One region of the Methylovirgula ligni genome, then DNA from elsewhere that is predicted to be linked to it. Evidence: predicted binding sites of a transcription regulator. Region 1 holds the regulator's gene; the other holds the start of a gene.
The links. Region 1 encodes PhoB, which activates phosphate uptake and scavenging genes when phosphate is short. Its sites were predicted from a motif close to TGTCATNNANCTGTCAT; they were not measured.
Positions count from the first base shown of each region.

Region 2: the regulator PhoB is predicted to act here: its motif matches at 4,507-4,523, upstream of CWB41_RS10455 (RNA degradosome polyphosphate kinase).

Region 1 covers NZ_CP025086.1:1,318,521-1,324,930, forward strand. The annotation lists gene pstB (phosphate ABC transporter ATP-binding protein PstB) at 1-575, shown strand, start outside; gene phoU (phosphate signaling complex protein PhoU) at 602-1,315, shown strand; gene phoB (phosphate regulon transcriptional regulator PhoB) at 1,323-2,117, shown strand; gene CWB41_RS06440 (GcrA family cell cycle regulator) at 2,207-2,716, opposite strand; gene CWB41_RS06445 (aspartate aminotransferase family protein) at 3,202-4,404, shown strand; gene argF (ornithine carbamoyltransferase) at 4,404-5,360, shown strand; gene CWB41_RS06455 (Hsp33 family molecular chaperone) at 5,357-6,334, shown strand; gene CWB41_RS06460 (glutathione S-transferase family protein) at 6,339-6,410, opposite strand, start outside.
Region 2 covers NZ_CP025086.1:2,167,549-2,173,958, reverse strand. The annotation lists gene rnd (ribonuclease D) at 1-619, shown strand, start outside; gene ppx (exopolyphosphatase) at 626-2,179, opposite strand; gene CWB41_RS10455 (RNA degradosome polyphosphate kinase) at 2,188-4,347, opposite strand; gene CWB41_RS10450 (hypothetical protein) at 4,644-4,865, opposite strand; gene CWB41_RS10445 (nitroreductase family protein) at 4,890-5,489, opposite strand; gene yidD (membrane protein insertion efficiency factor YidD) at 5,614-5,955, opposite strand; gene CWB41_RS10435 (iron-sulfur cluster assembly scaffold protein) at 5,945-6,397, opposite strand.

The sequences.
Region 1 (6,410 bases):
GCGCCGAGGGCGAGGTCATGCTCGACGGCGAGAATATTCTCAAGCCGGGGCAGGATCTCAATCTGCTGCGCGCGCGTGTCGGCATGGTGTTCCAGAAACCGACGCCGTTTCCGATGACGATCTATGAAAACATCGCCTTCGGCGTGCGGCTCTATGAAAAGCTTTCGCGGGCCGATCTCGACGCGCGGGTCGAGACGGCGTTGCGCGGCGCGGCACTGTGGGACGAGGTCAAGGACAAGCTCAATGCGAGCGGCCTGTCACTCTCGGGTGGCCAGCAGCAGCGGCTCTGCATTGCCCGCACCATCGCCATCCACCCCGAGGTCATCCTGTTCGACGAGCCGTGCTCGGCGCTCGATCCCATATCCACCGCGAAAGTGGAAGAACTGATCGATGAGCTGAAGGACAAGTATACGATCGCCATCGTCACGCATAACATGCAGCAGGCGGTGCGCGTCTCGGAATATACCGCGTTCATGTACCTCGGCGAACTGGTCGAGTTCGGAACCACCACGCAGATCTTTACGGCGCCCGAAAACCAGCGGACCCAGAACTACGTCACCGGCCGTTTCGGCTGAGGCCAGCGATTCCAGGACCAGATGCCATGACCGACCATACCGTCAAAGCTTACGACAACGAGCTTGAGGCTCTCGGCCGCAAAATTGCGGAGATGGGCGGCATTGCCGAGCAGATGCTCAGCAATGCAATGGACGCTCTCGCGACTCTCGATACCAGTCTGGCACGGACCACCGTCGCCATGGATCAGCGTCTCGATATTCTGCAACGCGATGTCGAGGAGCAGGCGATCCTGACCATCGCCAAGCGCCAGCCGCTTGCGGCGGATCTGCGCGAGATCATCGCTGCGATCCGCATCTCCGGCGATCTCGAGCGTGTCGGCGATCTCGCCAAGAACATCGCCAAGCGGGCGTTGAAGCTTTCCGGCGAAACACGGCTGCCGCGCGCCGTCGTCGGACTCAAATCGATGCACGAGGCGGCGGCGATGCTGCTGAAGGACGCGCTCGATGCCTATGCGCTGCGCGATGTCGAGCGCGCACGCATGGTCTGGACGCATGACGTGGAGCTCGACGCGCTGGAAGATTCGGTCTTCCGCGATCTTTTGACCTTCATGATGGAAGACCCGCGTAACATTTCGTTCTGTGCGCATCTTTTGTTCTGCTCGAAAAATATCGAGCGGATTGGCGATCATTCCACCAACATCGCAGAAACGGTCGTCTATCTCGTCACTGGCGAGACCTTGCCGATGGACCGGCCAAAAGGGCCGTCGCCGGCGGCCGATTATCTGCCCCTGCCCAAGTGAGCCATAGATGAACAATCAGATCATCTCTGTTCCCGACCCGCGCCCCGCCGCCGCCTCCGAGCCGCGCGGTGTGTCGCCACGGCCGAATTCCGCCGCCGTCGCACCGCCGCGCATCCTCGTCGTCGAGGACGAAGCCGCGCTGAGCCTGCTGCTCAGTTACAATCTTGAGGCGGAAGGCTTCATTGTCGAGCGCGTCGAGCGCGGCGACGAGGCGGAATTGCGGCTTGTCGAATCGCCGCCGGACCTCGTCATCCTTGACTGGATGCTGCCGGGTGTTTCGGGCCTTGAAATCTGTCGGCGTATGCGCGCGCGCGATGCGACGCGCAGCCTGCCCGTCATCATGCTGACGGCGCGCGGTGACGAAAGCGAGCGGGTGCGCGGGCTCTCGATCGGCGCCGACGATTATATCGTCAAGCCCTTCTCGGTGCCGGAATTGATGGCGCGGGTGCGGGCGCTGCTGCGGCGGGCGCGGCCGGATCGTGTCGCGGCGCTGCTCACGGCTGGTGATCTTGCGCTCGACCGCGAAAATTGGCGGGTCAGCCGCGGCGATCGCAATGTCCATCTCGGGCCGACCGAGTTCCGGCTGCTCGAATATCTCATGGGCAAGCCTGGCCGCGTCTTTTCGCGCGCGCAATTGCTCGACTCGATCTGGGGCTTCTCGGCGGAGATCGACGAGCGCACCGTTGATGTTCATGTCGGGCGCTTGCGCAAGGCGCTGTCGCAAGGCGGGGAACGGGACCCCATCCGCACGATCCGCGGCGCGGGCTATTCCTTCGACGAGACGTTCGGCAAGAACGACTGATCCCGTCTCATTGCGACCAAAGCGAAGCAATCCAGAACTATCGTCGTTTTCTGGATTGCTTTGTCGCTGACGCGCCTCGCAATGATGAGTTAGGCCGACTGGACGCGCCGGCGGCGGTCCTGCACGGGCTGATAGGCGATGCGGCTGTGATAGCTGCAATAGGGGCCGCTCTGGCTGGCGCCCTTCTTGGCGCCGCAGAACCGGAATTCGCCCGTGGCGGGGTCGCCCATCGGCCAGCGGCACATAGATTCCTTCAAATCCATGATCGTGACCATTTCGGACATCGGGATCACAACATCTTCCTGGGGTGCCGGCTGGATGGCCGTGTTTGGTTGGGGTCGCATGGCGAGGGCGGTATTGCCGCGCACAAGGGGCATGCTTGAGCGCTGATGCGCCGCCGGTCGCGCGACTTTCGGCCGAGCCCGGGCGATGGCCGGAACCGCCGTCTTGACGCGCCCGGACATTCCGAGCCGGTGAACCTTGCCGATCACCGCGTTGCGGCTAATGCCATTGGCAAGTTCACGAGCGATTTGGCTGGCGCTGAGCCCTTCCAGCCAGAGTTTGCGCAGAAGCTCCACCCGTTCATCGGTCCAGGACATTCAGTCCTCCTCGATTTGGATCGGAAAAATTAGCCTGTACGCGGCTAACGAGACCCGACAAACGCGGTACAGCAGGCAGAATCCGGAATCGCCGCAGCGCCGGAAAACCGGCGTCGTACAAAAGGTTACGCATTATGATGGCCCGCCGCACGAGATGTCGTAGTCGACGCCTGAGAGGCTACACTAGGCGTTGAATCCCGCGCAAGAGTCGCAATGACCTTCCCAAGGGCGTTTTCAACAATCCACATCGCCGGGACCGCACCCGCGTCATTGTGACTCGGGGGACTATGAATCGGCCCGATACCCTCGGGGGACTAGGCCGCCGGGCGGCAAAAATTTGACCGGCGGCGTCGAGCCCCTTAAAATGGTTTTTTCCTGTTGCCGCTCCTCCGGGGCGGCACTTTTCTTTGGTGGATCGCCCGATCGAGTGCGGTGCCGCGGAGCGACAGGACAGCCGCCGCCGTAAAATCGCTGGAGCTTTAGCCGTGACGTCGTCGCTTCTCCCTACCTATGCGCGTTTCAACCTTGCCTTCGAGCGGGGTGAAGGCGCCTGGCTCTACGCGACGAATGGCGACAAATATCTCGATTTCGGCGCCGGCATTGCCGTCGTCTCCGTCGGCCATTGCCATCCCCATCTCGTCAAGGCGCTGAAGGAGCAGGGCGAGAAGCTCTGGCACGTTTCCAACCTTTTCGAGATTCCGCAGGCTGAAAAGCTTGGGGCGCGCCTCGTCGCGGAGAGCTTCGCCGATCTGGTCTTCTTCACTAATTCCGGCACCGAGGCGATGGAAGGCGCGATCAAGACCGCGCGCCGCTACCAATTCGTCAGCGGCCATCCCGAGCGCTACAGGATCGTCACCTTCCAGGGCGCCTTCCACGGGCGGACGCTCGCGTCCGTTGCGGCGGGCGGCAATCCCAAATATCTCGAAGGCTTCGGGCCGCCGCTCGAGGGCTTCGATTCCGTTCCGTTTGGCGATCTTGCCGCCGTCAAGACGGCGATAACGCGTGAGACGGCGGCCATCCTGATCGAGCCGGTGCAGGGCGAGGGCGGCATCCGTGTCGCGACGCCGGACTTCCTCGAAGCCTTGCGGGCTCTTTGCGACGCGCATGGGCTGCTGCTGATCTTCGACGAAGTGCAGAGCGGCATGGGCCGCACCGGCAAGCTGTTCGCTTACCAGCATTCGCGCATCACGCCGGACATTATGGGCCTCGCCAAGGGCATCGGCGGCGGTTTCCCACTCGGGGCTTTCCTGACGACGCGTAAGGTCGGCGCCTGCATGACGCCGGGCACGCATGGCACGACCTATGGCGGCAATCCGCTGGCGACAGCGGTCGGCAATGCGCTGCTCGATGTCGTGCTTGGCGAAGGCTTCCTCGCTCATGTGGTGAAAATCGGCGCCTCCCTCGGCCAGGGCCTCGCCGAATTGCAGCGGCGCTATCCCGATGTGATCGAGGAAGTGCGCGGCACGGGTCTCATGTATGGCCTGCGGGTCGTCGGCGCCGTCGGCGCTTTCGTCAATACGGCGCTGGAGGAGAAGCTGATCACCGTGCCGGCGAGCGACAATGTCGTGCGTCTGCTGCCGCCGCTCACCGTGAACGAGGTGGAGATCGCTCTCGCGTTGACCCGTCTCAACGCCGTCGCGGAAAAGATTTCTGCGCAGGCCAAACGCGCGCAGCGCGGAGCCGCGTGATGAGCACGGCCTTGCGCCCTGCGTCGGCGCCGAAGCATTTTCTCGATCTTTCGGAGGTCTCGGCCGAGGAGTTGCGGCGGATTCTCTCGCTCGCCGGAGCGATCAAGAGCCGCCGCCGCAAGGGTCAGCTCGCGGCCGAGCGGCCCTTGACGGGCAAAGTCATGGCCATGATTTTCGACAAGCCCTCGACCCGCACGCGCGTCTCCTTCGACGTCGCGATGCGCGAACTCGGCGGCGAGACGATCATGCTCACCGGCAAGGAAATGCAGCTCGGCCGCGGCGAAACCATCGCCGATACGGCGCGGGTTCTGTCGCGCTTCGTCGATGCCATTGTCATCCGCGTGCTCGATCATAACGAGCTTGCCGAACTGGCGTTCAACGCCGAGATACCGGTCGTCAACGGCCTTACCAAGAAGTCGCATCCCTGCCAGGTGATGGCCGATGTCCTGACCTTCGAGGAGCATCGCGGCCCGATCAAGGACCGCACGGTCGCCTGGACGGGCGACGCCAACAACGTGCTCACGAGCTGGGTCCACGCGGCGCAGCGCTTCGATTTCACGATCAATGTCGCGAGCCCCGCGGAACTCGATGTGTCGCTGGAACTCAAGTCCTGGGCCAAGGCCAATAATGCGCGGCTCAATATCACGCGCGATCCTTTCGAGGCCGTGCGCGGCGCCGACGCGGTGATCTCGGATTGCTGGGTATCGATGGGCGACAAGGACGAGAACTTCCGCCACAATCTGCTCGCGCCCTATCAGGTCAATGCAAAGCTGATGAACGCGGCGGCCAAAGACGCGATCTTCATGCACTGTCTGCCGGCGCATCGTGGCGAGGAGGTCACTGATGAGGTGATCGACGGGCCGCAATCGGTCGTCTTCGACGAGGCCGAAAACCGGCTGCACGCGCAGAAGGGCATCCTCGCCTGGTGCTTCGACGCGGTGGCGGTAGCGGGATGAGCAAGTCGGAACCCTCGTTACGTGCGGTCTCCGATCAAGCCTACGACGATATTGCGTTGCCCTTCGCGATCGAGGCGCTCGACGTGCGCGGCCGCCTTGTGCGGCTCGGGCCGGCGATTGACGAGATCCTCACCCGTCATGCCTATCCGCCCGCCATCGCGCGGCTTGTCGGCGAGGCGGCGGCGCTCACCGCACTGCTCGGCGCGGCGCTGAAGTCGGAAGGCCGGCTGCAATTGCAAACGCGCAGCGACGGCATCGTCGACATGATCGTGGTTGATTTCGATGCGCCGGACCGGCTGCGCGCCTTCGCGCGGTTCGATGAGGCGAAACTCGTCGCGGCGATGCCGGGCGCCGAGCTTCTCGGCCGGGGCCATCTGGCGCTGACGATCGAGCAAGGCAGTGACGTCGCGCGCTATCAGGGCGTGGTCGCGCTCGAAGGGCAAGGGCTTGAAGAAGCCGCGCATCAATATTTCCGCCAATCGGAGCAGATTCCGACCTTCGTTCGCCTCGCTGTGGCCGAGAGCCTGACGGGCGCGGCGACGAACTGGCGCGCGGGCGGACTCCTGCTGCAATTTTTGCCGGCCTCGATCGAGCGTCAGCGCCGGGCCGATCTCGCGCCGGGGGATGTGCCGGAAGGCGCCATCGTGCCGGAAATTCTCGAAGACGACGCCTGGGCCGAGGCCAAGGCGCTGGCCGCGACGGTTGAAGATCACGAACTGGTCGATCCCAGCCTTTCGAGCGAGCGACTGCTGTATCGGCTGTTCCATGAACGCGGCGTCACGGTCTTTGCGCCGCAAAGCCTGCGCGCCGCGTGCCGCTGCTCGGACGAGCGCATCGCTACCATGCTGCGCAATTTTACGCAGCAGGAACGCGACGACATGGTCGGCGATAACGGCAAGATCGGCGTCACCTGCGAATTCTGCTCGACATATCGCGAATTCGACCCGGCCGATTTCAAGGAATCGGACGCCTGATCGGTTAAGGCAGGCTCAACCCGGCCTTCTCCGCGGTCGGGGCCTCGGCGGCGAATGTCTTGATCACCGCCGGGCG
Region 2 (6,410 bases), 850 kb from region 1:
TCCCGACGTCTATGAGCAGCATCCGGAGCGGGCCTGGGAGCGGTTTCGCGGCCGGGCGCGGCGCCCGCGCGACCTCGCCGTGCTGATGGAGCTTGCCGCCTGGCGCGAGGCGGAAGCCCAGAGCCGTGACGTGCCGCGCGGCCGCGTGCTGAAGGACGATATATTGATCGAGGTCGCCGCTGCGGCGCCGCGGACGGCGGACGAGCTCAGCAATCTGCGCGCCTTCCCGCGCGGTATGGAGCGCTCGCGTGCCGGCACCGATATTCTCGCCGCTATCCAGCGCGGCCTCGCCCGCGACCCGAAAACCTTGCCGAAGATCGAACGCGAGCGGCGCAACGGCAATGGCGCGACGGTCGAGCTCTTGAAAGTCCTGCTGCGTCAGGTCAGCGAGGCGCATGACGTCGCCGCGAAAATGATCGCCACAGTCGAAGACCTTGAAACTCTGGCCGCCACGCCGCGCGCTAAAATTCCGGCGCTGACAGGCTGGCGCTACGAGATTTTCGGCGCAAAGGCGCTCGAACTGATCGACGGCCGCCTGGCGCTGACGCTCGAAAAAGGCAAGGTCGTCACGCTCGAATGGCAGGACACGCCGGAGAGCGCGGCCGCGGCGGCGCGGTAATTCAGTCTAGGCCGACTCGGCCGTGCCATTGCCCGCCTTGGCATTGGCGCCGATCTGGATCGCCGGCTCGCGGCCGACAAGTTTCGTGAGCTGCTTGAGGCGATTGCTCAGCCGCTCGCTGACGAGATCGGCGAGGTCGGGCGGCAAGGTGAGGACGAGCTTGCCCTTGGCTGCGAGAAGCGGCGTGCGCGGCAGGACATCCGCGATTCCGGCCGAGATGACATAGGCGATGCGCATCGCGCCGGCGAGCAGACGCGCGCGGTCGAGCAGACGCGGCGAGAGATGCGCGCGAATCTGCGGATTCACATCGGCATCGAGCCCGAGATAGCGATAGGACATGGTAAGCGCGAGGAAGCAGCGGCCGGGATGGTCAATGCCGGTGAACGCGCCGTTGACGACAATGTTGAGGCTCTGCTCGCTGCGATAGTCCGGATGGGCGCGCCAGTTGACGTCGGCGAGCAGGCAGGCCGCGTGACGGAGCCGTTTGTCCTCCGGGCTTTCCTCAAGCCGCAACGAATCCATGAAGCCGTCCGTCCAGTGCCGCAGATCCTCGGCATGACGCGGCGAGCGCGAATAGGCATCGTTGAACATCTGCGCGCTGAAGATGAGCGGATCGAGTCGCTGCTCGGCGCTCGACAATTGCTCATAGAGAAGCCCCTCGCGCACACCCGAGGCGGAAATGGTCACCTGCTTCGGCATTGCCTTGCGGATGATCTCGTCAAGGACGATGGCACCATAGGCGAGCAGCGGACGCCGGGCGGGCGTCACCGCCTCGACAGCGACCAGCGCCTCGGCATTGACGCGCTCGACAAGGCCGCCAAAGTCCGCAGCCTCCCGTGCGGGAATATTGTAGCCATGCATGATGCTCAGCAGATAATTGCGCTGGCGCATATGCAGCTTGGCGAGCGCGCGCCAGGTGCCGCCGACGGCATAAAGCGTGCGGCCGCGCAGGCGCGTCAGCAGCTTGGCCGCCTCCAGCTGTTCCTGCGCGATCTTTGCCGCATTGCGCAGCGACTGGTTGGACGCATCCATGAGCGAAAGGCCGCCGAGCGGCAGCGTGACGCCCTTGCCGATTTTGGTGCCCTTGATCTCGATGAGTTCGAGCGAACCGCCGCCGAGGTCGGCGACGATGCCGTCCGGCTCGTGAAAGCCGGAGATGACGCCCAAAGCCGAAAGCTCTGCTTCGCGGCGGCCGGAGAGCAAGCTGACCGGCGCGCCGACGGCAGCACTCGCCTCGGCGACGAAGGCAGGCCCGTTCGTGGCGTCGCGCGCGGCGGCGGTCGCGAAAGCATAGACCTGCTGCACATCCATGATCTTGATAAGCGTCCGGTAGCGCCGCAGGGCGGCGAGCGCCTTGGCCACGCTGGCGGGCGAAAGTTCGCCCGTCTTGGCAACACCGTTGCCCAGGCCGCACAGGGCCTTCTCGTTGAAGATCGGCGTCGGCGCCCGCGTCAGCCCATCATAGGCGACGAGGCGCACCGAATTCGAGCCGATATCGACAACGGCGACCGGCCCTTTCACCTCCGGGCGCAGCGGTGTCGGCGTAAATAATTTGGGCATCAACAGGTTCACCGGCCCTCCAACCGCTTCAGCAGAGTCTTCGGTGCCGATTCCTGCAACGACCGGCCACGGCCCGAAAGGCTCGGATTGGTCATGAAATAGGAATGCGCGTTGAAGGGCTCGTTCTTGCCCGCGTTGATGCGCGAACTGGAGCCGTCCGGCAACACCCGATAGCTCTGCTGGTTGTCGAGGAGATTGGCGATCATGATCTGATCGAGCACCTGACTGTGGCAGGTGGGATTGGTGATTGGCACCAGCGCCTCGACGCGGCGGTCGAGATTGCGCGGCATGAGATCGGCGGAGGAAATATAAACCGCCGCCTTGGCATGCGGCAGGCCGTGGCCGCAGCCGAAGGCGTAGACGCGCGCATGTTCGAGAAAGCGGCCGATGATCGACTTGACGCGAATGTTCTCGGACAGGCCCGGCACGCCCGGCCGCAGGCAGCAGATGCCACGGACGATGCAATCGATCTGCACACCCGCCTGGCTCGCCGCATAGAGCGCGTCGATGATCTCGGGATCGACGAGGGCGTTGCACTTGGCCCAGATCGCCGCCGGTTTGCCCGCGCGGGCGAGGTCGGCTTCCTTAGCGATATGGTCGAGCAGCCGCTTCTTCAAATTGATCGGCGAGATCGACATGCGCTCCAACTGCGCCGGTTCGGCATAGCCGGTGATGTAATTGAAGATACGCGAGACATCGCTGGCGATCGCGGGGTCGGCCGTGAAGAAGGAAATGTCCGTGTAAATCCGCGCCGTCACCGGATGATAATTGCCGGTGCCGAGATGGCAATACGTGACGAGCCCGGCGCCCTCGCGCCGCACGACCATCGAGAGCTTGGCATGCGTCTTGAGCGCAATGAAGCCGAAGACGACCTGCGCGCCCGCGCGCTCGAGATCGAGCGCCCAGCGGATATTGGCCTCCTCGTCAAAGCGCGCCTTCAATTCGACCAGCGCGGTGACGGATTTGCCGGCCTCCGCCGCTTCGATCAGGGCGCGGACGATCGGACTGTCCGCCGAGGTGCGATAGAGCGTTTGCTTGATCGCAACGACCGAGGGGTCCGCCGCCGCCTGCTTCAGGAATTGCACAACGACGTCGAAGGATTCGTAGGGGTGATGGACGACGAGGTCCTTCTGCTTGATGGCGACAAAGCAATCGCCGCCATTGTCGCGCACGCGTTCGGGAAACCGCGCGTTGTAAGGCTTGAACTTCAGGTCCGGCCGATCGACACCGATCAGCACCGAAAGGTCGTTCTGCGCCAGCATACCGTCGAGGACGAAAATCTCATCGCCCGCGACATCGAGCTCCTCAGAGACGAAATTGCGCAATTGCTCGGGCATATGCGCGTCGACTTCGAGCCGGATGACAGAGCCGCGGCGGCGGCGCTTCAAAGCGGACTGGAACAGGAGCACCAGATCCTCGGCCTCTTCCTCGATCTCGATATCGCTGTCGCGAATGACACGGAACACGCCGGACCCGCGCACAAGATAGCCGGGGAACAGCGACTGGGTGAACATGCTCACCAGTGTTTCGATCGCGATGAAACGCTGGGCGCTGCCGTCCGGCGGCAGTTGCACGAAGCGGTCCGCCTTGATCGGCAGACGGATCAGCGCCTTGAGATGGCGGTTTTCGCGCGGCTCGACGAGTTCCAGCGCGATCGTGAATCCGAGATTGGGAATGAACGGAAACGGATGCGCCGGATCGACCGCCAGCGGCGTCAGCAGCGGGAAGATGTGCTGCAGGAAATATTGCTCGAGCCAGGCAACATCCGTCGCGTCGACATCCTGCGCATCGAGCAGGATGACGGCATTCGTCTTCAGCTCCTTGCGCAATTCGCCCCAGCGGCGCTGCTGCTCGGCGGCGAGCAGGCCAACCCGCTCGCGGATTTTTACCAATTGCTCGGCTGGCGTCAGCCCATCCTCGGACGGCGTCGAGACACCGGCACGCACCTGGCCGCGCAGGCCCGCGACCCGGACCATGAAGAATTCATCGAGGTTGTTGGCCGAGATCGAGAGGAACCGCAATTGCTCCAGCAAGGGATGGTTGCGGTTGGAGGCCTCCTGCAAAACGCGGCGGTTGAATTCGAGCCACGACAATTCGCGGTTGATGAAGCGCTCGGGCGAATGGATGAGGTCCGGATGCGGGCCGGAGACCTTGGAGAGATCGTCCATGATCGGGATCGAGGCGGCTGGGGATGATTCCCCGGCAAGAGCCGGATCGACGGGCGGCGGAACTTCCACCGGCGGCTCGTTTTCGGCAGATCTCAGTTCATCGCCCTTGGACGGCACGGTATTCTCCTTTGCTTGGCCCGGCGACGCTGCCTCCCCCTGATGACGTTACCATGACTTCGGCACGGCTTTCGAGTTCGCGCCGAAATGGTTCACAAGTTTTCAAGGCCGCATAAGACCTTGTGAATCAATATATTTTCTGACAGAGCCCGGACGTTGAAGCAGCCCGGCCCACGCCGTCATTCGTCGCCGTGGGCGCGCTCGTCGATCGTAATCGTGTTGATATGGGTGAAATCGACCGAGACCGGCTGCTTCTCCCGCGCCGCCGCGAGCTGGAACGTCTTGATGACATGCTCCAGCCGGCGGAACGCCTCCTTATAGGCTTCGCTCTTCTCGGAAATGCCTAAGGGCGCCAAACAGAATTCGATGATTTCGCGCGGCCGGTTCAATTTGGTGGACATGGGATTCTCCTGGAATGGGACTGATTACGCCGAGGGGAAGCCCCCCTGAAACGTGAATTCGCTCTGCGGGTTGCGTCCGCTCGGGGCTTCGCGCTTGCGCTGGCTTTCCGTCAATACGCTTGGATCGCCCTGCCGCCCGATGGCGATGGCCGCCTCCGGCCGATAGTCCGCCGGCAGGTTTAGCACCGGCGTCGTGCGCTCGACATCAAAGCCGCCCATGGCATGAGCCGCCCATCCGCGCTGATGCGCCGCGAGTGCAAGATAAGCCCAGGCTGCGCCGCTATCGAACGAATGCGTGCGGGTCGTCACCGGCTTGTCGCTGCCGGGATAGAGCGCCGTCGTCTTCGACGCGAGAATGACGAGCGCGCCCGCATTCTTCGCCCAGGATTGATTGGCTTCGATCAGCAAACCGAGGAAGGTGTCGAACTCCGGCGTGCCGCGCAAGGCATAGAAAAAACGCCACGGCTGGAGATTGAACGAGGACGGCGCCCAGCGGGCGGCCTCGAACAGGCTGCGCAATTCCGATTCCGGAATTTTTTCGCCGGTGAAGGCGCGGGGCGACCACCGGGCCAGAAATTGCGGATCGACCGGATAGTCGGCAACGCGTGAATTGGTATTGCTCACGTTATTCCCTTTATCGAATTTCTGCCGGCTGACAGGCGCGGACACGGCCGCCTTTTAGCGGATTTGTTGCACCCGCGACAGGCGTTTGCGCTGCAATCCAGACACATAATTGGCCACACGCAAACTAGCGCCGCTTTTGCGACGGCGCACCCGCCGGTTCGCACTGGAAACGAGCCTCCACGAGAGCCCTGAGCCGCTTGCCTGGTGGCAGGATCGTTTCCGGCACCGGATCATAACCGGACGTGCCCCACGGGTGGCAACGGCAGAGACGCGCCGCTCCTAGTGCCCCGCCCGACCAGAGGCCGTGCCGGGCGATCGCCTCGTCCATATAGGCCGAGCACGTCGGTTCATGCCGGCAATAGCGGCCGATGAAGGCCGACAGACTCAATTGATAAGCCCGGATGAGCAAATGCGCCACGCGACGGGGCGCCAGACGCAACGTCTCTCCGGCAATCTCAGGCCGCATCGGAGGATGCCTTTTCGCGCGCCTCGATCTGTTCGAGGGCATCGACCGTCGCCTCGAAGGTCAGCAAGGTCGAGGCGTGCCGGGCCTTATAATCGCGCACCGGCTCCAGCACCGCGAACTCTGCCCATTTGCCGCTTGGCGGCGGCCCGTTTTCCTTCAGCATGGCTCGCATGGCATCGCGCAATTGCCGCAGCTCCGCGCCGCTGGCGCCGATGACATGCCGGGCCAGAAGCGAGGACGAAGCCTGGCCGAGGGCGCAGGCTTTCACGTCATGGGCGAAATCCGTAACCTCGCCTTTCTCCATCTTGAGATCGACGATCACGGTCGAGCCGCAGAGCTTGGAATGTGCGCGCGCCGTCGCATCCGGCGCGTCAAGGCGTCCCAGGCGCGGGATGTTGGCCGCCAGCTCAAGAATTTTCGTATTGTAGACGTCGTCGAGCATGTTCTGTCGTCGG